DNA from 4 places in the Lysinibacillus sp. FSL H8-0500 genome. Region 3 is predicted to be linked to each of the others. Evidence: riboswitches for the same ligand, from Rfam matches in the RefSeq annotation. Region 3 holds a riboswitch; each other region holds the start of a gene.
What was found. Region 3 has a riboswitch for cobalamin ahead of MHB44_RS20280 (iron chelate uptake ABC transporter family permease subunit). Riboswitches for the same ligand answer to the same signal wherever they lie in the genome.
Positions count from the first base shown of each region.

Region 1: it holds a riboswitch for cobalamin, as region 3 does, so the genes downstream of both, metE (5-methyltetrahydropteroyltriglutamate--homocysteine S-methyltransferase) here and MHB44_RS20280 (iron chelate uptake ABC transporter family permease subunit) in region 3, are expected to answer to the same signal.
Region 2: it holds a riboswitch for cobalamin, as region 3 does, so the genes downstream of both, MHB44_RS13250 (energy-coupling factor ABC transporter permease) here and MHB44_RS20280 (iron chelate uptake ABC transporter family permease subunit) in region 3, are expected to answer to the same signal.
Region 4: it holds a riboswitch for cobalamin, as region 3 does, so the genes downstream of both, MHB44_RS15060 (DUF4430 domain-containing protein) here and MHB44_RS20280 (iron chelate uptake ABC transporter family permease subunit) in region 3, are expected to answer to the same signal.

Region 1 is NZ_CP150292.1:2,342,921-2,348,934, reverse strand. It holds gene MHB44_RS11195 (nitronate monooxygenase) at 1-15, shown strand, start outside; gene MHB44_RS11190 (hypothetical protein) at 467-850, opposite strand; gene MHB44_RS11185 (bile acid:sodium symporter) at 1,687-2,643, opposite strand; cobalamin riboswitch at 3,834-4,014, shown strand; gene metE (5-methyltetrahydropteroyltriglutamate--homocysteine S-methyltransferase) at 4,185-6,014, shown strand, end outside.
Region 2 is NZ_CP150292.1:2,758,296-2,764,309, reverse strand. It holds gene MHB44_RS13265 (ATP-binding cassette domain-containing protein) at 1-278, opposite strand, end outside; gene cbiQ (cobalt ECF transporter T component CbiQ) at 275-1,048, opposite strand; gene MHB44_RS13255 (energy-coupling factor ABC transporter substrate-binding protein) at 1,054-1,326, opposite strand; gene MHB44_RS13250 (energy-coupling factor ABC transporter permease) at 1,328-2,074, opposite strand; cobalamin riboswitch at 2,301-2,486, opposite strand; cobalamin riboswitch at 2,691-2,871, shown strand; gene MHB44_RS13245 ((2Fe-2S) ferredoxin domain-containing protein) at 3,013-3,384, shown strand; gene cobJ (precorrin-3B C(17)-methyltransferase) at 3,389-5,056, shown strand; gene MHB44_RS13235 (sirohydrochlorin chelatase) at 5,072-5,953, shown strand; gene cobK (precorrin-6A reductase) at 5,950-6,014, shown strand, end outside.
Region 3 is NZ_CP150292.1:4,237,491-4,243,504, reverse strand. It holds gene MHB44_RS20300 (ATP-binding protein) at 1-965, shown strand, start outside; gene MHB44_RS20295 (response regulator transcription factor) at 940-1,641, shown strand; gene MHB44_RS20290 (YdhK family protein) at 1,684-2,268, opposite strand; gene MHB44_RS20285 (biotin transporter BioY) at 2,397-2,993, opposite strand; cobalamin riboswitch at 3,159-3,349, shown strand; gene MHB44_RS20280 (iron chelate uptake ABC transporter family permease subunit) at 3,561-4,607, shown strand; gene MHB44_RS20275 (ABC transporter ATP-binding protein) at 4,613-5,425, shown strand; gene MHB44_RS20270 (hypothetical protein) at 5,540-5,713, shown strand; gene MHB44_RS20265 (endonuclease Q family protein) at 5,782-6,014, shown strand, end outside.
Region 4 is NZ_CP150292.1:3,153,281-3,159,294, forward strand. It holds gene MHB44_RS15055 (S-layer homology domain-containing protein) at 1-3,416, opposite strand, end outside; gene MHB44_RS15060 (DUF4430 domain-containing protein) at 3,494-4,219, opposite strand; cobalamin riboswitch at 4,394-4,595, opposite strand; gene spoIIP (stage II sporulation protein P) at 4,868-5,710, opposite strand; gene gpr (GPR endopeptidase) at 5,808-6,014, opposite strand, start outside.

The sequences.
Region 1 (6,014 bases), 1.9 Mb from region 3:
GAAGCATTGCAATAGCTTCTTGCTTTTCTGTAGATTTCTTTTATATAGAAGTCGCTAAAGATAGGGTAAGGTCAATCAGAAATATTTCTGGTTGACCATTTTTTTGTTTTACTATAGGAAGTTAGGAAAAACAAGGCTGCTCAGGCAATTAGGAAGATGGGGAGGAGAATGGTTAACTCACCTCTGAAAAAATGTTAAGGACATTACACTTCTGGCAGGGCAGAGGTCAAGCAGGGAACAGTACTTGGATAAAGTTATAGGGCACTCTCTTTGTTAACAAATATTTATCGCTAAACTGACAAAACTGTATCGAAAACTATTAATATAATATAAGGAAACGGGATGAAGGCATCTTTTGGGTGAAGTCTTGGAGATTAATAGATTTTAAGAAAGACACTAAAAATAGCAACCATCTTTGAGAAATGTCTTTTCTGACAGATTGTTGCTACACCATAATAGAAGTAATTTATTTTTGTTCTCGATACTTAATAGCCTCTTTAAATTCGTCAGTAGCTAGAATATTGTAAAATATATTTCTATTATTTACATTTGCTATTGTCCCTGTGACTGTATGGTCTATCCATAAATAATATTCATCATCGTTGAGTTTGATCTTATATTGCGGAACTATTTTGTTATCCACTTCACCGAATTCTCTAGCTTTTTTAAATGTTTCCTCTATAATGTTAATATCCTTCGCATCAGAGATTAGCTGTAATGTGTCGGGTTTTTCATCTTCAAAATTAATTAATTCTCGAATTTCTATAGGTTGTGTTGTTTCTTTATTACTGCTACAAGCCACTAACCATACAGAACAAATAAACAAAAATAAAATTATTTTTATTTTCACCTTCTCTTCACTCCTTCTTCTATAATCGTTGACTTAAATATATCCCCGTATAAGCACTTCTTCAACCTTAAAAACACCCATTTTCTTCTATATTAAAGCAGTCGTCAGTCCAATAGCTACAGCTACATCATTTGTTAGCATATGAAATGATGTAGTCATTCAATTATCAACCATTTTGAGTATAAGTTACGAGGGAAAGAGGCATGCCTTGTTTCTGTTTATAGTCGAGAAAAATAAGGCTTCCTTATATTTGTTCATATACTTATAAATGTACTATTAATTTATCATTCAAAGGAGATAGTTTATACAAATTGAGGTGATCACTGTTTAAAGTGGCGCTTTTTAGTGGAAAAAAAGGTGAAGTAAAAGTGCTAACAAAACTGTTGAACTACCCTCACTTATAGAAGTGTGGGACTGCTGCGAACACCAGACCAACGTCTAGTTATAGTAGCAGGCTCTACCCGTAGGCCCTACGGTGAAAAACTTGCAAGGATTGTACATTGGACTCCGCTGTCTAGCGTACTGCTTGGTTTTCGCTTTTCGGCTAGACAGAGCGATAGAACGTTGAAGATTTTACATAACAGACGAACTTTCCTGTTACAACCTCCTATCTTCAGTTTTCAAAGAGCAAACTGTACAGGTTCATTAGAGCACATACATTCTAATTGTACGACAATTTAGATCGACATTCATCTCCCCCTTACTCACAGGACTATCTCCTTCACGTTCCTTAAAGTGGGGGTCTTCTATCGGAAAATAATAAAATAAGAGGAAAGAGCGTGTTTAAGCAAGTCGTTCTTTCCACAAATTAGATAAAAAATTATTTCGAGACTAGCTTATTTAAGTAAATTCGGAACAACGCGAATATAAATAATTTCCCCTATAATTTCTACAATTGTTTGTGTAACAATAATTGCAGCGACTAACGTATTTATATGGTCTGGCAAAGATAGAGCTAGAGGAAGAACGACCAGCGAATTACGAGTAGAACCGCTAAAAATCAATGCTCTACCTGATTCAATATCCAATTTGAACGATTTTCCAATGAATTTAGAAATAAACGGCATCATAATCATAAAGGCGATATATATGGGGATAACCTTTATGATCCATTCAAATGATGTCGATAATTTTCCAATTTGAGATGCGACTACAACAAAAAGCGTTAACGCCATAAACGGAACAGGGAGCCATGCAGATAGATGAATTAATTTATTCCCAACTTGTGATCTTTTAGCAAACAGTTGGAGAGTAATAGCAATGACTAATGGTATGACAATAAGCCCGAAAAATGCCTCTAGGAAAGGGGCTACTTCAACAATTTTCGCTGCTTCATTCCCTATAAATAACCATAAATATAAAGGCAATAATAGCATTTGAGTAATGAAGAGAATGGGTGTCGAGATTAGCATGGCCTTTTCATTACCACGTCCAAGTGCCGTAAATACAATCACATAATCAATGCATGGTGTCAGTAATACTAAATAAACACCAAGCAATAAAGGGGGATGTTCCGGTAATAGCCTTGCTAGCAGCCATACAACGATAGGTACAGCCATATAGTTGACAGTTAGCAGAGCCCAAATAAAACGACGATTAGAAAACGATTCTTTTAAAGATGTAAATGGGATTTGCGAAAACATGCTATACATTAAAATAGCAATAACAAATGAAATGGTAACGTCAAGTTGCATACCGATACGGGGTGCTAATAACCCTACACTTGCTGCTATTAACAAAACAATTACATACAGAAAAACTTGATTGTTTTCTAATTTTTCTCTTGACATCATTACTAGATAACTCCTATTTTATTGACACCATCGACTTTTAGAAAAGTTGAAAGAGGCATTGTGTATTTTAAATTCTTTTATACTCTACCATATTATGTTGGTTAAAAGTAGGGAATGTAAATCCTTAAAACCCTCCATTTTTCACAAGATAACTTTTGCATATTTAATTGCGTTTAGTTATTTCAATGTATCTATACACAGGGCTATCTTTTATAATTTTTAGCCTTTGTTCATTTTGCATAAACAATTCCTCAAAACTTCGACCAATATCGGTTCCTCACATACTAATAAATGACCTTAACAGTTTTTTTCTGTGAAAATAAAGAATGCCTTTGTCATTTGAATATTATTATTGGAACTAGGTTATTCTATACACAGTGAAAAAGACAATGAGAAAGCAAAGGTACCTGCGGAGAAAGTATCTTGGTTTAAAATTCTTGGTCTTTGGCTACGCTATATCACTTGTGGTTCTTTATAGGGCAGTAACATGGAGTAAATAATTCGAAGCATTCGATGCGAAATCGCAACGAGTGCTTTTTTCTTGCTCCTACGTGCTGCAAGTGGCCAATACCAACGATTTCGACCTCTTGAAACAGCCCAGGTTGCCTCATGGCTGATTTAAGATGTGGATTTCCCTTAACGGGAAGCATACATTTTCTTTTTCCCACACTCTCATGATTACCAGGGGGATAAAACTCAGGCTTCCAGTAGACGCTTGTACTTTTCATCACAACATGGGTTACACAATAGTCTTATAATCACTTTAACAGACGAAATAAATCCTTTGTAGGGATAGGGAATGTCTCGGTTTCCTGAAAATATTCTTCCTAAAGACTTCCATTGATCTCACACCATTCTGTTAAAATCACAAACAGTGAGTGAATTTGAAGATAGGCATTTTTCTGTCCGTAGTTATCCTCTACATGCATAGGAACTACCAACAAAATTCACTTAAACAGTTTTATTTCCAAGGTCTAAGCCATCATAAAAAACCATGTCTTACATCCTATTTGTAGTTGCTAACATTCTTGGCAAGAACACCACATTTTCATGCTAGGGTTGGGAGTAAAAAACTCATGAAAGTTTTATTATTAAAATTAGTAATCCAATTAGTTTAGAACATTTAGCAAAATAAATAGTATAAAATAATTACACTATTCTGAAATGTATGTTATAGTAGGAACATAATTGAATAATGTGTAAGACTTGGTGCCAAACGAGAGTTTGGCTTAAAAGGGAAGTCGGTGCAAATCCGACGCTGTCCCGCAACTGTAATTCGGAGCAAATCACAAATGCCACTGGGGAAACTGGGAAGGCTGTGAGGCGTGTTGATGAAAAGCCAGGAGACCTGCCAATTTCTAGTACACACCAAATACCTACGAGGAAATAGGTGGTGAAAAGTGACCAGATAGGCACCGTGCGATAATGTTTATGCGAAAGGAGATACTTTTCGTATTGTTTTAGCATTAATAATTTTAACATGCAGCCATTTTCCAAATAGGAGAATGGCTTTTTATTTTTTTAAAAAAGGAGATTAAAACATGACCTATACAAGCACACTCATCGGCTACCCATATATAGGGGAAGATCGCGAATGGAAAAAAGCATTAGAGGCATTTTGGCGTAATGAAATTTCTGAAGAAGACTTTGAGGAAAAATTAAAGAAGATCCGTTTATCGAGAATAGACAAGCAGCTACACCTTGGTATCGATATGGTGACGGTTGGCGACTTTACGTATTACGATAGAATGTTAGATACGGCTTTGATGTTTGGTCTAGTACCAAAACGCTTTAACTGGCAAGGTGGTAAAGTCGATTTACATACCTACTATAGTGTAGCAAGAGGGAACAAAACAGCCGTAGCTAGTGAAATGACAAAATGGTTTAATACCAATTATCACTATATTGTTCCAGAGTATGAGGGACAAACCTTGCAGCTAACAGAAAATAAAGTATTAGCCGACTTTTTAGAGGCGAAGGAAGCATTCGGAATCATTGCGAAACCGACATTAATTGGTCCCTATACATTTTGCAAGCTAACGAAAGGCTACAACAAATTAACACAGGTTGAATACTTATTAGCCTTAATACCGCTCTATATGCAGGTATTAAAAGAGTTAGTGGATGCAGGTGCCACTTGGATTCAACTAGAAGAGCCATCCCTTGTTACAACTCTTGATCCAGCAGAGATAAAGCTAGTGCAAGAAATTTACGAGCAGTTAGCTGTTGCCGTTCCAGAGGCTAAGATCGTGCTACAGACTTATTTTGAAGCATTATGTGCCTATGAAACATTGATTACGCTGCCTGTTCAAGGATTTGGCCTAGACTTTGTTCATGGCTATAAAGGAAATATGGCGTCACTTCGTCAATTTGGTTTCCCGCAGGATAAAGTATTGGCAATTGGGGTTGTAAATGGCCGTGATATTTGGCGTTCAAACCTTGCAGAGGTCAACGCAACGATTCAAGCCATTGAACAGCTAAGTCATGCGGCAGAACTATGGATTCAACCATCCAGTAACCTACAGCATGTACCTATCACAACCTCTCTTGAAAATAAACTTGAGCCTGTTTTAAAGCAGGCGCTAGCCTTCGCGGATGAAAAAATCGTTGAAATTACAGGGCTAACTAAATGTAGACGAGATAAAGATGGTACCTTACAACATAATTTTTCAGAAAGTATGAAGGCGATTGAAGGTCTAAAAAATCATCCAATCCGCCAAAACAAGTTGATACAGCAAGCTGTTCAAACTGTGACAACGCAAGATTTTGAACGACACAGTGATTTTACGCAGCGCCAAGCGATTCAACAACAAGCCTTAGCATTACCGCTGTTCCCAACAACGACAATCGGTAGCTTTCCACAATCTGATGAGGTGAAAAGAAATCGTAATGCTTGGCGAAAGAAACAATTATCGAATGATGACTATGAAGCATTTATAGAGCAGGAAACAAAACGCTGGGTAACAATACAAGAGGAACTAGATATCGATGTACTTGTTCATGGTGAATTTGAGCGCACAGACATGGTCGAATATTTCGGTGAAAAGCTGACTGGCTTTGCCTTTACAGAGAAAGCATGGGTCGTGTCATATGGATCACGCTGTGTAAAGCCTCCGATCATCTATGGAGATGTTGCGTGGGCTTCACCAATTACTGTAAAGGAATCAGCCTATACTCAAAGCCTAACAAAGCGATTTGTAAAAGGCATGCTGACAGGGCCAGTAACGATATTAAATTGGTCCTTTGTGCGCGATGATTTGTCCCGTAAAGATGTTGCTTATCAAATTGCATTAGCACTTCGCAAAGAGGTGGAAGCACTAGAAAACGCAGGTATATCGATTATTCAAGTGGACGAGCCAGCGTTAAGAGAA
Region 2 (6,014 bases), 1.5 Mb from region 3:
TGGTCTGCATCTTGAAAGACAATACCAACCTGTTGACGAAGGGTCTTTAAAGCTTTGCTGCTGTACTGAAGCTTGTTACCCTGAAAAGAAATAGTGCCTGTAGTAGGCTTTAATATCCCGTTAAGATGCTGAAATAATGTTGATTTTCCTGCACCGTTATGTCCAAGGATCGCAATTTTTTTCCCCCTTGGAATTTGCAATGAAATATCTGTGAGCGCTGTTGTGCCATCTGCGTAAATATGGGACAGATGATGAAGTTCAAAATAATAGGCTGTCATGCGAAAAAACCTCCATATACGATAAAGAGTAGAAAAATAAGTGCCATGCCTAGCCAATTTTTCTTGTTATAAGAGCTTGCTTTCTGCCAATAGACAGCCTCGCCACCACGTGACTGCATCGCATTGTTAAGCGCTCGACTCCGCTGAAACATCTCCACAAATAATGCTGCTATCAGCATGGATAGTGAACGTAGCCATTGGATAGGTGAATAATAGCCGAGACGTGCTTGCTGGGCGAGGTAAATTTTTTGCATACTAGCTAAAAAAAGAAAAATAAAACGATAGGTTAGCTCTACTAATTCAACTAATAACACTGGAAATCGCCATTGTCGTAAAACATAGCAAATTCCTTGAACTGAGGTTGTTAGGATTAAAAAATATAAGCAACTGATACTACCAAGCACAATAAAAAATAATTGCTGTGCTGCTGTCATACTGGCCTGCCCAATAAAAATCGTCCAATTGCTAAAGGTGAAAGACCAAATGTGAGGAGGTAGCACATGTGTAGATGGTGCAATTGAGATTAAAATGGATACAAGACTAGTGAATAAAAAAAAGGCTGGTAATAGCAATAGTTTTACATAATAGCTTAATGGGATTTTTGCGCCGAAAATGATAAAAGCACTCATTACAAAAAATGTAATGAGTGAAAGCTGTTCATCTCTTAAAATTAGGGATAATAACAATAGTCCTAAGGAAAAGATCATTTTTTCTAGTGGATGAACGTGCGCTAGTTTATTAAGGTAAGCATACTTATCGATTAATAGCATCGTATTTAGCCTTCTTTATGCTTGCCGCGCATATAGCCGATAAAGTAGCCAATAAAGCCTGCGCCAATCGCAGCCTGTAGTACAAATAGTAAGCTTTCAATTTCACCACTAGGCGGCTCCCATAAACTTTCAAACCATGGTTCATAATCCTTATTAATTTCGCCAATGGCTGCTTCGGCCTCACCATCAGCACCACCGAACTCTGCACCCTTTTGAATAAACAGGGGGATAATGGCTAACAGGACAACAATGGCTAATAGTAATAAAGTACGTTTCATCTTAGTGTGCCTCCTTTGCTGAGAAAACACGTAATGCCTTTAATTCGCTAATATTATATTTTTTCAAGAAGTTCATCACAATTACTGTTAAAATCCCCTCACTAATGGCTAATGGAATTTGTGTTAAAGCAAAAATACCTGCGAATTTTGTGAAGGATGCGGCGAAGCCACCCACCTCAGAAGGGAAGGCAAGTGCTAGCTGTACAGAAGTCACAACATATGTGCCTAAGTCGCCAAGCATGGCAGCGAAGAACACAGCTAATGAAAACGACAAACCTATTTTTTGTGCCCCTTTAAAGACAAAATACACGATAAAAGGACCTACGATCGCCATTGAAAAGGCATTTGCTCCTAACGTTGTAAGGCCCCCATGTGCTAAAAGTAAGGATTGGAATAATAAAACAACCGTTCCAATTACACTCATTGCCAATGGACCAAATAACACTGTACCAAGCCCAACACCTGTAGGATGCGAGCAGCTCCCTGTAACAGACGGGATTTTTAAGGCAGATAGGACAAATGCAAAGGCTCCTGAAAGACCTAATATCATTTTTGTTTCAGGGTTTGCTTCGACTGTTTTTCGAATGGAGCGCAATCCTAGTACAATAAAGGGAATAGAGATAACCCACCAAAAAATCGCCCATTCAATTGGTAAAAAACCTTCCATGATATGCATGGCAAAAGCTTGTTTTGGCACCATTAAATATGCCACTAAAAAATAACTAAATTTCCACCAAGAAAGCTTCAATATTTTTCCTCCTCATTCTGAATAAATTGTAAAAATATTACGTGCGGAGAAATTCTTCTTTGCGTATTTAGACTTTCGCATGAGTCCATAAGCATCCTGTTGCTCGCTAAACAGGCTATTTGGCCACGTCCATACAAAAAGCACTTCTCCGCTACAGGAAAAGTGCATACTAAGAGAGCAAAAACATGCGTATCTGCTAAGTTGCACACCTATCCTCGTAGGCTGAAACGGTCACGTATTTTTCGGCAGGTCTCCTGGCTCTAGTTCACTATTTTATAGGCCTTCCCATCCGTTGGACAGTGGCATTTTCTATAAAACTCCCTATTACAGTGGCGGGACCGCGTCGGACTTACACCGACTTCCCTTTTAAGTAAAATAACAAGCATTTTACACCGAAAAAAATATAGAATTGTGAGATTTCACGACAAATTGTAACATGCATTTCCATAAATATGCTATACTTTTTATAAAATTTTTTTGAATTGGGCGTCAATGTCGAAAATTCTGATAACCAAAACTGATAAATTTATCACAAATTGTTAAAGAAATATTGAAATTTTAAAATAATAAGCTATGATAGAGACAGTTTTCTATTCATGGATAACGATAATAATTTCATATAAAAACATCAATAAGTGCTCAAATTTTCGAGATAATAGGGAAATTGGTGAAAATCCAATACAGCCCCCGCTACTGTAATAGCTGATGAAATCACAAAGCCACTTGTGCAAACTGGGAAGGCGTGAAAGTAAGATGAAGCTTAAGTCAGGAAACCTGCTTAATTGATTGTGCATGCAAACTTTTCGGAGGGAGAAGTTGGAGCAAGAGCGGGTACCAGCATTTTATTCGTTTTTATTAAGCTTCTATAAAACCTTTACTCTCAAGCGAAGAGTAAAGGTTTTTTCTTTTCCAAAAAAGCAAATGAAGGGAGCGATTAGATGACAACATGGAATTTAGAGGGGATGCAAACACATCTCTTTATTTGCAACGGCAGTAGCTGTATGAAAAAGGATGCGGAGGATATTACACAAGCCATTCGAGATGAAATACAGCGGCAGGCACTTGATCAAGAAATACATACGACAAGAACACGCTGTAATGGACGGTGTAAGGATGCTTGCGTTGTCATTGCCTATCCGCAGGGCAATTGGTATCGTGTGCCATCAACAGAGCATGCGAGAGCACTTGTACAAGACTTACATCATGAATCTTTACACAAGGAGCATGTCTTTACATTGCGTGAAGGTACATTACAGCGTACAGCACAAACAACGGCTATTAAAGGGATCGAAAAGGTGAAAGAGAGGTAGCAAAATGGCACAAAAAGGGAAAATTTTCGTAGTGGGCTTTGGACCTGGAGATTTTAAGCATATTACGACACGTGCTGTAGAGGCATTGCAACAAAGTGATATGATTATTGGCTACAAAACCTATGTAGAGCTTATTCAAGATTTAGTCAATGCCAAATCAATTGTTAGTACGGGTATGACAGAGGAGGTTTCACGTGCACAGGAAGCCGTGCGTCAAGCAGAGGCTGGCAGTATTGTTTCTGTAATTTCCAGTGGAGATGCGGGCGTCTACGGGATGGCTGGCTTAGTGTATGAAGTGTTAATTGAGCTGGGCTGGACAGAGGCAACGGGCATTGAAGTTGAAATTGTTCCAGGTATTTCAGCGATTAATTCATGTGCTAGTTTACTAGGAGCCCCGATTATGCATGATGCTTGTACTATCAGCTTAAGCGACCATTTAACACCTTGGAACTTAATTGCCAAGCGTGTAGAGGCAGCAGCGATGGCGGATTTTGTCATTGCGCTCTACAATCCTAAAAGTGGTCGTCGTACAAGACAAATTGTGGAGGCACAGCGCATTCTTTTAGAATACCGTTCACCTGATACACCTGTTGGACTTGTGAAAAGTGCCTATCGTGAGCGTCAAGAAGTTACGATGACAACATTAGCCGAAATGCTAGAGCACGATATTGGTATGCTTACAACGGTGATTATTGGGAATTCATCGACATTTTTCTATGATAATAAAATGATTACACCACGTGGCTATCAACGAAAATATACACTTGGTGAAGAGAAGCAGCCATTACGTCCACATCAACGCTTACGCGAGGAAAACGAGCCATGGGCAATGAATCAGGAGACAGGAGAGGCTCGTGGTGACTTTGCGGCAGACCCCAATGCAGGGCGCAATCATAAACCCAGTGTAGCCGCTACGCCAAAGCCGAAAAACACAGCATTGGAAATGGCTACAGCGGCGCTTGCAATGGTTAAAGGAACAAGTGCAGTACAGGTAACACCCAAGCTTGTACAGCAAAAAATTGAATCTATTTTTGAGCTAGCCGTCAGCCCAGGGGTTGCCAATAAATTTTTCACACCACAGCAAATGACGACATTAGCAGAGGTCGTTGGCGAGCATGGTACGATGGAATATACACCTGAGCATCAAATTCATTTGAAAATCCCAACAACTGAGCCAAATCGCATTACTGAAAGGCTACAGGCAGTAGGCTTTTTATTAGCGCCTATCGGTGATGTTGCCACACTAAAGGCTTGCGATTTTTGCTATGGCGAAAAGGCAGATTCGATTCCCTATGCAGAAGAAATTCAGGAAAAGCTAGGAGGCATGTCCTTGCCGAAAACATTAAATATTGGTTTTAATGGCTGTGGTATGGCCTGTTATCGTGCCGTGTTTGATGATATCGGCATTGTGTATCGCAAAAGCAAGTTTGATGTTTTTATAGGGGCAAAGCCAGTGGGTCGTACAGCCCATGCAGCACAGCCTGTTGTAGAAGGATTGGAGCCCGACCAGCTAGTGCCATTGCTTACGGATATTATTGAAGAATACAAAGCGAATGCTCATCCAAATGAGCGCCTATTCAAATATTTTAAACGTGTGAAAAAGATACTGCATTTTACCTATCAAGATATGTCTTCCAAAATAAAAGTAGAGCCCGCTCCATGTGGCGAGTAGTGAGGAGTAATAGAGATGAAAGCAATTTTATTTGTCGGCCATGGTAGCCGTTTAGCAGCAGGAAATGAGGAGGTACGCACATTTATTGAGGAAATGACACCGCGTATTGACCCCCAATTTTTAGTGGAAACCTGTTTTCTTGAATTTGCCTCGCCAAATATTGAAGAGGGCATTACAAACTGTGTGAAGAAGGGAGCAACAGAGGTTCATGTTATCCCAATTATTTTACTCCATGCAGGTCACTCTAAGCTTCATATTCCAGCAGAAATTGAGCATGCACGTGAACATTATCCAAACATCACCTTCACGTATGGACAAACAATCGGTATTCATGAGGAGATATTTGGTATTTTACAGGATCGTCTAGCAGACATTGGGTTTAATACAGAAGAGCAGCAGCAGGATACTGCGATTTTATTAATTGCACGTGGTGGCAGTGATCCAGAGGCAAATGGTGATTTTTATAAAATAACACGTCTCTTATGGGAAAAGCTACCTGTGAAATATGTGGAAAGCGCTTTTATGGGGGTAACAGATCCACTTGTTGAAGAAGGAATGGAGCGCTGTGTCAAATTAGGTGCTAAAAAGATTATTATGCTACCGTACTTTTTATTCACAGGCATTTTAATGGAACGTATGAATGGCATGTGTGAAAAGTTCAATAAGCAATATCCAGATTGTGCTATTCAAATTGCTGATTATTTTGGCTACCATGAACGTCTGCAAAATGTGTTATTAGAGCGTATTGAACAGGCAGTGAATGGTACATCAACAGGCATGCAAGATTTAGAGAATTACCGTGCTTATGCGGCAGTACATGGACATGCACATCACCACCACCATCATGACCATGACCATCATCACGACCATGATCATATAGAGGAGTCTGTAAAATGATTTTTATGTTAGCAGGAACGAGTGATGCCAGAAACCTCGCCCTCAACTTGCAGCAGGCAGG
Region 3 (6,014 bases):
ATACAGACTCTATTCATACTTTGATGAAGCGCTTAAATAAGCATTTTCTTATCGTTGGTATCGTATCAGGTTTTGTCACAATTGTAGTTATTATCATTTTATCTCGGAAGCTTGCCAAACCATTAATTCAGATGAAAGAGGCCACATTAAAAATGAGCAAAGGTGATTTTACAGTGGCTCTTTCTACGAATGGTAAAGATGAGCTTGGAGATTTATCGAATGCTATACAACTATTATCCAGTGATTTAAATCATTTAAGGCAAGAGAGAAAGGAATTTTTATCAAGTATTGCACATGAGCTCCGCACACCTTTAACCTTTATTAAGGGCTATACGGATATTCTTTATAAACGTAATTTAGCTGAGCAGGATCGTCAAAAATATTTAGCCATTATAATAGAAGAAACGAATAGACTGTCTCGATTAATCAAAGATTTATTCGATTTAGCCAAAATGGATGAAAATTCCTTTGTTATAGAAAAACAATGTCTTCATTTAAATCTGTTTTTTACAAGCCTAGAAGAAAAGTTAAGCCCTGTTTTTCAAGAGAAACAGATACATTTTACTGTGCATTGTGATGAGGAATCAACTTTATGGGCAGATCCATCAAGACTCGAACAAGTCATGAGGAATCTTTTAAATAATTCACTCACTTACTGTACATCAGGAGATATGACTTCTGTCAAGGTAACAAAACACAATGACGTATTAACCATTACCATTCAAGATACAGGAAAAGGGATTCCGAAGAAGGATCTGCCGTATATTTTTGAGCGTTTTTATCGGGTAGAGAAATCCCGTAGTCGAGCATTAGGTGGTTCTGGCTTGGGACTTGCTATTGTGAAAGAGCTTGTACAGGCACATGGAGGGAAGGTGGCAGCTAGTAGTGAAGAAAATAAAGGGACTACTTTCGTATTATCGTTTAAAGGAGTAGAAACGAATGAAAACCATTTTATGCATGGATGATGAACCAAGAATGTTAGATTTACTGACTCTTTACTTAGCGCCCATATATCATTGTAAAGCACTGTCGTCTGTACAAGAGGTGTTAGATTATTTGGATGAAAAGCATGTAGATTTAGTTCTTTTAGATATTATGATGCCAGAAATGAATGGTTGGGAGGTTTGTAAAGAGATAAGGAAGTTTTCGGATGTACCTATTATTATGCTAACAGCAAAAGGGGAGCATGCTGATATTGTAAAAGGTTTAAATATTGGTGCAGATGACTACATATTAAAGCCCTTTGATGAAGAGGAGTTACTAGCACGTATACATGCTGTCTTAAGGAGAACAAAAGCAAAAGAAGAGATTATCATCTTTGAAGGGCTACGCTTAGATAAAGAATCCTTTGAATTACATTTTCGACAAGAGGCTATATCTTTAACACCCAAGGAATTTTCCATGCTAACATTATTTTTAGATTATCAAAATAAAGTATTTTCAAGAGAACATCTTATCACTACAGTTTGGGGATATGATGAGCCCATTGAAGATCGAACAATTGATTCGCATGTCCGTAACTTACGGGAAAAATTACGGAAAAGCAGTTTCCCTGTTGATGATTACTTACAAACAGTTTGGGGAATAGGATACAAATGGCATAAGCCCATAGATAGAAACCATTTTAAACATAAAAGATAGAAAAATAACCTCTTCCAGAAATGCTAGGAGAGGTTATTCGTGTTATTGCATTGCTAGCTCTTCTTCTGTCACCCACTTATGATTTTTCACGGCTTCACGATTTGTAGTTGAAGTGTAATCAATCATATAAACAGTCGTTTGCACAGCCTCATCAATTCGGACAGTCGCATTTTCCATACCTTCCATATGAGCAGCAGCCGTTTTTACTTCTGTACCAGAAGCTAATGGTGCTTCCTCTGGTTCAATTAATTCTTCATGAATGACCCACTTATGTTTTTCCACTCGCTGACCACCTGATGTTGCCGTATAGGATATGATATAAGCAGTTGTATCATATGCTCCAACAATTGTCGCTTCAGCACCTTTCATACCCTCCATATGCCCATCTGTAAGAATAGCTGTACTACCTACTGGAAACTTTGGATTTTCAGCATTTTTCAACGTAACTGGCACTTCTCCTGAATTTGAATGGTTCATCGTAGAATGGTCTATATCTGTTTGTTGTGCTGTTTCATTATTATCATTTGAAATTGATGTAGGCTTTGTTTTATCCTCTGTACAAGCTGATAAACTTAGCAAAGCTATTACTGATAGTAGCCCAATAGACCATCTTCTTTTAACTGTCATATCATGTCCTCCTTACCTATTTGCCCTTACTGTAGCAAATAAATATGCAGAAATGATGAACAGGAACTTTCAATCGAAGGTCATTATAAAAAGCCCTTCTTTAGTCTGTCACTAAAGAAGGGATGAAGTTATTTTATTGGAATGATTTTTAATGTTTTTTGTAATCGGTGAGCGAAGATACCTGCAAAGATAGATAAAATAATATCCTTTGGTAGTGGAGGAACCATCCACAGCCACGCTAATTTATAAGTAAAGCCTTCTGGTGCACTTGCCCAAACTTTATACGCAAAATACATCCAATTTGTTCCAAATAAATAATTGATAACAAATGCTACTAATGCAGCCACTATGTACCTTACCTTTGTGCCGCTACGTTCTACAATAAGACCAGCAATAAATGCCACTAAAATATATGACACAATAAATCCAAAAGTAGGGCTTAAAATTTTACTGAAGCCTCCACTAAAGAGAGCAAAGACAGGTGCTCCTGCTAAACCGATACACATATAAACGGTACAAGCAAGCGCCCCTTTTCGACTGCCAAGAATAAGTCCTGCTAAAATAGCAAAAAAAGTTTGTAGTGTGATTGGGACACCACCCACTACTAAAAATGGTACGAAGGAAGTAATATTAGCACCTATCATCATTAGTGTAGAGAATAAGCCAATATAAGCGATATCTACGGTTCTTAATTTATGATGCGTGTGTTCTGTAACTGTTGCCATGCTTTCACCTCTAGTTTTTATAAAGTTATTAATGATAGTGTAAATAACTAGTGTATTTGTGTCAACCTAAAATTATATTTAGTTAACAAAAGTGTTGGCTGTGAAATAGTAGCTCCTTATAGACTAACCAGCTATAAAACTGTATGATAGAATCGTGATCATTTTATAATATTCGCTACTATTGGTGTGACATCTTTTTTATGTCACTTAAAAGGGAAGTCGGTGAAAGACCGACGCTGTCCCGCAACTGTAACGAGGAGTCCTATGCTATTTCATGCCACTATTGAAGAATGGGAAGGCTGTCATAAGGATGTAGAATCGAAGCCAGGAGACCTGCCAATTAGTAAGACCTGTAATGCCCACGAGGATGCAAGCAATTACGGACAATAGCTGGTTATTTTCTGACTTTGTTTAATCGAGGGTATTTCTATGCATATTTTTGTATAGAATACCTTTTTTATTTTGATACAACTTTATCGGTGTTGAGATAAATAGTTAGCGACTATTACAGGTTTAACTACGTGTGATTAATTGCTTCATCCATCAAATTTGTAGGAGTTTAAACGGATGAATAAAAAATTTATATTTTTTTCATTAATACTTTTTCTAGTATTGATTATTTCAATGACATTTGCTGTAATGGTCGGGTCTGTATCTGTAACACCATTATATGTTTGGAAGGTTATTCTTTCAAAGCTCCCTTTTATCCAAAGCTTTATAGAGCCTGATTGGAGTCGCTCACAGGAAATTATTATTTGGCAAATACGAGTACCGCGTGTCATACTAGCGGCTATTGTTGGAGCAGGCTTAGCCATTGCGGGAGCTGCTATTCAAGCGCTTGTGCGAAATTCTATTGCTGATCCTTATATTTTGGGCATTTCTTCAGGCGCAGCGGTGGGGGCAACCTCTGTTATTATTTTAGGTGCTTTTTCATTTTTAGGTATATACGCTCTTTCTGTATCTGCATTTTTAGGGTCGTTGCTTGCCATCGTGCTTGTATTTTTCTTATCACGTGTTGGTGGACGAGTCTCTATTTTCCGTCTGTTGCTGGCAGGAATGGCTGTGTCCTTTATTTTAACAGCCGTTTCGAATTTTATTTTAATGATGGCTAAGCAGGAGGGAGCTTTAAAGGCCGTAATGTTTTGGATGCTCGGTAGTCTAGCAGGAGCTAAATGGACGAATATTATTGTTCCTGCTATTGTACTTTTCGTTGTACTTATACTGCTTTGGCTCCATTACCGAAACTTAAATCTACTATTATTAGGTGAAGAGGCAGCCGTAACATTAGGGGTGAACCTTCAGCAATTTCGTATACAGCTAGTCTTACTTGTCTCGCTGTTAACAGGTGTGCTTGTGGCTGTTAGCGGCTCTATTGGATTTGTAGGATTAATTATTCCGCATATTGTACGATTAATTGTTGGGTCTAATTATAAATACGTTATCCCGATTAGTGCCTTATTAGGAGGAATCTTCTTAGTTTGGGCAGATGCAGTGGCTCGAATTATTATTGCTCCTCAGGAAATGCCAATTGGTATTATTACAGCTTTTTGTGGCGGACCATTCTTTATTTGGCTACTCCGTCGAAATAACTATTCTTTCGGTGAAGGAGATTAATAGACATGACATTGGAAGCAAAGCAAGTATCATTCTCCATTAACGATCAGCGCATATTGCATGAAGTCAGTATTCATATAAAGGAAAAGCAATTTGTTGGGTTAATTGGCCCTAACGGTAGTGGTAAATCAACCTTACTGAAAAATATGTATCGTTTATTAAAGCCTGAAAAGGGTATGATTTTATTAAATGAGCAGGATGTTTTAAGGCAATCTAGTAAAGCGATTGCTAAAAACCTAGCTGTTGTAAGTCAAGAAACACCTGTGTTATTTGACTTTACTGTGCATGATTTAGTCAGTATGGGGAGAACGCCACATAAAAAGCTATTAGAGCTTGATCAGGAGCAAGATTTCCAAATTGTTAAAGATGCTCTTAGACAAACGGGTATATCTCATTTAGAGAAACGAAGCTTTAGCTCTCTTTCAGGAGGCGAGAAAAAGCGCGTAATGGTTGCACGAGCACTCGCTCAACAAGCACAGGTTCTAATATTAGATGAGCCGACGAACCATTTAGATGTTCAACATCAACTTCAACTTATGGATTTAATTCAAACCTTACATTTAACCGTAGTAGCAGCTTTACATGACTTAAATATCGCGGCCATGTACTGTGATCAAATTTATGTGTTACAGCATGGTCGGATTGTATGTCATGGTACACCAGAGGAAGTGCTAACACCTGCGTTATTGCAAAAAGTATTTGGTGTGTACGCTGATATTCAAACACATGCATTGACAGGTAAGCCATATCTTACCTATGTTCCTGAACAATTTACAAAAAATGCTAAAGATCGAGCAAGTGCAGTAAAAGTAAGGTAATATAGCTGGATACATAAATGGGCTAACGAGAAAATTTTCACTTTCTTAATAGCCCTTTTCTTGTATAGATAGCTTGGTTTTAGGGAATTGTATGGTTGAAAGGAATGATGAACAATGGAAGAAATGAAATTTGCCAAGCTTGACCACCAGCAACTTGAAAAAATTAATGAGCTAGAACAGGCTATAGGTGTTACATTAGTAGCGTACAATTCAGCAGCGATGTCAGCTCAAGGATCAGATGCCCATGAAGCAAATTCTAGCGCTACCAACGATCAAACATCATCGTAAACAATAAAATGCCTTGCAGGAATGTAAGGTACTTTTCTTTTTTATCCATACAAAAGGAAGTGCTAAACATGAAAGAGTTTTATGCAGATTTACATATTCATATTGGTCGTACTGCCAGTGGACGAGCTGTTAAAATTACAGGTAGTAGAACACTAACATTAACACAAATTTTAGAGACGGCCAGTGCAAGAAAAGGCTTGGATATAGTAGGTATTATTGACTGCCATTCACCAGAGGTGATAGAGGAGATAGATACATTATTAGTACAAGGAGAGCTGAAGGAGCTAGAAGAGGGAGGGCT
Region 4 (6,014 bases), 1.1 Mb from region 3:
ACTGCATTCTCTATGATCACAAATGTACCACCTGCTTTTGTAAATAAAACAATTTCGCCATCCACAATTTTATGTGGAACAGGTTTATATTCGTCACCTACAAGCTGTAAAACAACGCTGTTTGGCTTTAGATCGTTGGCTGGTAGCGTTACTTTTAAATACTCCTTTCCTAAAGAAATGGGCTTTAGATTTCCTTGCTTTGTTTCAATACCAAATGTCACTGTAAATTGTTGTTGTCCTGTCTCTTTCGTTACAGCAGCCATGATGTTCTCAGATTCAGCAAGTTTAATTCCAGCAAATACAGAGGTAGCCACCTCGAATTTGAATTGGTTTTCCTTCTGAATCACAAGTTTTTGAATATTTTTATCCATGTATTCTTGAATATTTTGAGGTGTAAGTACGACTTTATTAGCGTTTTCTTCAATCGTAATTTCAACTACTAAGCTATCTTTTTCCTCTTTGTTATTTTCATTCTTGGATTCTTCTATACACTCTTCATCTGTACATGGCTTTTCTTCTAACTCCAGACAATTTTCTGTTGCTTCCTCAGCACATTGTTTTTTCTCTTCTTCAACAGCGAGTTTATCCTCTATTCCTTCCACATAGCCACCAATATCTTTTCCTAAATCAGTTGTGTATAGCCATTCAACAGCGTCATTTGGAGAGAGTGTGTAATTGGCTGCTGAATATGAAGGATATTTGCCATTGACTCGGTACATCCAACCACTTAAAGGACCTCGATCGAATTCATAAAGCCCCGCAATTCCATCAACATATATGCCATATTCTGTTTGACGATAGCTTAGGGCAACCCCGTTTTCTTCTGCTGCTCGTTGTAAAACATCAAAAGCAGTTTCACCAGCAAATAACTTAGTTGCTGTCGGTTTTAATGGAACTTCAGATGACGAAATTCGAATGGAAACCGTTGCATAACCAATTTCTTCAGAAGGAACAGATGGCTGATTGCCATTGTTATCAGGAGGGGAAGGCTCCTCGTCATCATCACCATCTCCGTCCTTATCCCCTGGAGTTGATGGTCGATCTTTCGTATCTGACATATCATAAAGCGCCGTTTGTCCACTTAGTAAACGATTGTAGGCTGCTAATGTATAACCAACTTGCACGGTTCCCATGCCATCTGCTTTCGATTGGCTATGGATATGCTTAAAGCCACCATCACCAGCGCTAAATGTCATCATATTAGCAATAACTTTATTAAAGCGAGGGTCTTTGTTGGCATCAATGCCCAAGCTAGCAAGGGCGGTGACAACTTGAGCAGCACTTTCAGCAGCTTCAGAACTGCCTGCCGTCGATATATAGCCACCATTCGCTGTTTGGATAGCTGCCAATTTAGCTATTGCTCGATTCGTGACAGCTGCCACATCCGATCTGTTTTGATAGGGTGCTAATGCCTGAAGCACCATGCCTATCATATCTGGGTCAGCTACACTTCCACTCCATGCAAATCCTCCGCTATTTTGAATTTCCTTAGATAAAATATGCTGAATTAATTTATCCCGTGTTGTTGTTGCAGTTGCAGGTAGTTCAAACCCCCATGTATCCAGTGCAATTAATGAATAAATGGTTGCGTTTATTCCTTGCCCTGTAATAAAGCTTAGATCTGCTAATCTATCAACTAAATTATAGCCAGCAACATCCGTCGGGTCTTTTCCAATTGCTGTAAGAGCTATAATAACGCGAGCCCAGTCTGTTGCTTGCTTATCTATTTCACCATTCGTGGCTTTTACATGGTTTACAATATTACGATAATATTGATCATAGTAAGTTGCATACTTCGCAGAATGATCACCGCGGGCTAATGTTATCATCGTCCATTCGTACCCATAACCAGGACTATTTAAATTTTTGGTTAAATATTCGGCAACAGTAGTATATGTATCAACTGTTGGCGGCTGTAATTGTATAAGACGCTTTTGTAAAACCCCTAGCTTAGCATAATTTGTTACTAGCTCTTTATGAATCGCTAATAATTGGTCATAGGCTTGTTGAGCTTCAAATATTTTTAGATAATCAGCCCAAACAAGTTCTTCTACAGAAGGAAGTGCATCAATTTTGGCAATAACTTGGTTAATATCGCCCTCTGCATTAATTATTTTCTCCTTTTCAAGGAGATCATTATAGTTTGATACTTTAGTGTGCTGTGCCTTATTACTAGCATCTTTGAGCTTCTTCAAGTTACTATATGCATCGTTTGCTGCCTTTAATTGATTTTTTACTAATGGGCTATTTGTATCAATTGCATCAATTAATAGTTCAACATATTTAACTTCTTTATCAAAAAGTTCCTGTCTATTTGTTACATCAACTTTAAATGATTCATTTCCAGGAGGCAAACCAGGAAATAAAGGAGGTGTTGGTCGAACGCTGGTTATACTCTCATATTTTTTTCTAGCATAGTCAAGCAACACTTTTATAGTTGGATCTGGTGTTAAATCCCCTATTTTAGGAAGTGTATCAATAGCAAGAATTGCATATTTAACTTCTTTATTGGCTAACGCATAATTAAGTGCTTCTAATGTCAAATCAGTTGGCTGATAACGACCACTAATTGAGAAAAAGGATGTATATACTTTACGTATTTTTTCTAGTTGATCACTAAGATTTTCATCTAACGTCGTGATCTCCTCAACTGCGGGTGTAGCGTTAGCTGGATCCTCCATATATTTAATGGTAAATTCAACTTCTCTTTGACGTAGCAATTTGTCATAAGACGTATTATCGAATAGATCTCGTATTTTTAGCTTAGATAAATTAGTTTCTTTTTCTCGGATCGTAAGTAATTGCTGATAGATCGTTTCAGTTGGTTCTAATTCATCAGGCAGTGCGATAATTAAATCTATTGTTTCTTTTACTGCCTCTGGAATAACATGAACTTTAATTGTTTTAGATACTGCACCTATCGCAATAGTAATTTCTGCATCTCCAATAGCAATGCCTGTTACGAGCCCATTGACATCAACTGTCGCAATGTTAGGTTTGCTTGAAGACCATACAACTATAGCACTATCCTCTGTTGTTGCGTCAGTTACAGTAAGTGGATATGTTTCTCCTTCTAATAATAATAAAGGCTTCTCTGTATTTAGCTGAATCTCACTACCTGAAAAGGGCGCAAATTCTATTGCATCCTGTAGTGGCATAAGATGCTCTACTTCATTCTCAGATTTTAGTACATTATCCCGTTCTGCTGAATTGTCTAGTTCTGGTTCATTATTGGATTCTTTCGCATTGCCTTGCTCTGGTGAATCATTAAGTTCAATATCGCTAGTATCTTCTATAATTGAATCGAATATTTCCCCTTCAAAATGCTGTGCTTTTACAGTAATGGATGGAGAAAATAGCGACAATATTAAAATAAAGATAACCGCTATATGTAGCTGCTTTTTCCATATAGCCATATAAAATTCACTCCCCTATAAATAGTTAAATACTGACAAGGTGAATTCTTTCACCTTGTCAGTATGAATTTACCCAACTATTGGACGTCCACTTCAAGTGGCTCGCTTGCTGAATTACCAAGTAATGCGTTGGCAGAGGCTGTAATCGTAATAGTGCCTTCTTCCGCTTGACCTGCAAATGTAATAACAGCTTGTTGGCTTGTATTCACAGTAACAGACTGAGCTGTTAATGCTGTTGTCCCTGTGTCAATTGTCCAATTTGCTAAATTCGAAGCAGTCCCCGTATTCAATAAATCACCAGTTAAATTTACCGTAACAGATGGATTTATATCATCTACAGCAACTGTGCTTGGCGTGTTTAGCTGAGCCCATGTAGTGTAATACACATGAACTTCATCATTCGGAGCTAATACGTAAGCACCTAAGCCAACTGTTGGGCTAATATCATTTACTGTATATACCCAGCCATCCCAGCCATTTAAGCTCCCTGCAGCCAGTCCATCAATTGATTCAAGGTATGGCCCATACACAGGATGAACAGTTACTACATAGGGTTTGTTATTGTCTTGTAGTACTTGTTCTAAAAGCTCTAGCGCCGTTGTCCCTGCTTCAACATCCTCAATTGTTTCTGGCACAATAGTTGTACCGTATAAACCATCAATAGATAATGTAACATCAAATGTTGTTGCTTGTTGTTCTTGGTTTACAGGCTGTAATACTGCGGCACTTGCTGTTGGTGATACAAGCGAAACTGCTAAAAGCAGGGCAAACGCTAATTGCCACCATTTCTTGAAAATCTTCATTTGCAAAACCTCCTATTTTATTATTTCGTGAATGTTCTTGCTATTAACTCGAAAAAGAAAAAGATGCTTCTCCCAAAAAGGGGGGAAGCATCTAATGGAAAACAGAAAAAAGGCGTAAAATACAGTTTGCCTGTCCGTCTATTTGCCGTAAGTTCTCCTAGCTTCCGAAGAGAGTTAATACGATGAAATAAAGGCAGGTCTCCTGGCTTGTGTATCCTAAAATCAGCACCTTCCCATCTACTGGAGGCATTTTTCCTCGTTCGACAGTGGTATTACGCTGTAGTCATCTACACTTACAGTTGCGGAAACAGCTTCGGTTTTGCACCGAATTCCCTATTAAGCTCTATAAAAGAGCACCTTTATTCTGCAATTGCTATTCACTTATTAGAAAGTATAGCACAAATTCCTTATTTTCAAAATATTATAATAAAAAAGAAAAAATGTTGGAAAAGTTTACTTATATTTCACCCTTTTGTAGCGATTCTATTCATTAGTGACAGTATAATAATCTTTTTGATTAGTAGAAACGTACATAGTTGTTTTTTTAATACACCTATAAAAAATGGCTTACACTAAGTAATTAACCGAAAAAAGCCAGTGGCGCAGTTAACAGCGCGGCACTGACTTAATATTCCCTTTACTATATAGTTATTTTTTTGTATCATTAACAAATGCTTTGGCAATTGCTTTTCCTAAAACGGCAATTGTACGATTGACTTCTTCCTCAGTATTGCCGATGCCACCAATTTCCACAATCATCATTTGCTTTGCTAAATCTTGATTGTAGCGCCCATCAACGCCATCACCACTTTTAGAAATAACCCCTTTTGATATTTTAGGCACAATTGCATTTAATGTGGATGATAAACTTTCAGCATAGGCAGTATTCCAGCGGAAATTTGCATGCTCTGCACCAACAACGATTGCAATTTTTGCATAATTCTCACCATTATACCCCACAGTTGTTAACTCATGCTTTAATGCATCACGATGTAAATCTAATATTAAATCATAATTATTTGTTTCTAAATGCTTGCTTAGATGCGGTCTCATCACATTATAGGATTCATGATAGCCCTTGCCCTCTAGCTTTAATTCTTTCATCACATCTACATCCAATACATTCGTTGTTAAGCCATTGACATTAAAATGGTTTACAATCTTATCCTTAAAACCCATAATATTGACCGTTTCATGAGAGGTCGCTACCTTACCACTTACAGCTTTCACCATTGGCTCATATGCTTCATGTGAATGTGTAAACAACACTAACACTTTAAAAGGATCAGCAGCTACTTCAGGCTCTTTCGTTTGTTCAAGTGCATTTTGTTCAGCTAAATTAGTAGCGGCAAACACGACTTGTTTATCTTCTGGTTGTTGCGTCGGAGTCGATGCTTGCTTGTTGAACGGAAGTTGCCCAGCAATGACAGGTAATACGAAAAAGAACAATAATAGACCAAATGACCATTGTAGTTTTTTTAGCAAAGTCACACCCTCCTCCCCTTATCGTATGGAGGGGGTATGGCATTTAGAACGAAAAAATTTTTCTCGTTTTTCGCATAAATTGTAGTATTTTAGACAGCTGTTTTTATAGAGCGCTTGCCCAATTCATTAACATAGAGGCAACTAATTTTGCATAGCGGTCCACCCAATAATCCGCTTCTTTTGGCGTCACCATTAGCTGTGTATGTGCACCTGTCAAGGTTTCTTCAAATAATTGCTGGCGTTCCTCCCTCGACCATGTTGCCCATTCTCCAAAAATAGGCTGTACTAAAGACATATCAAGCTCCTGCTG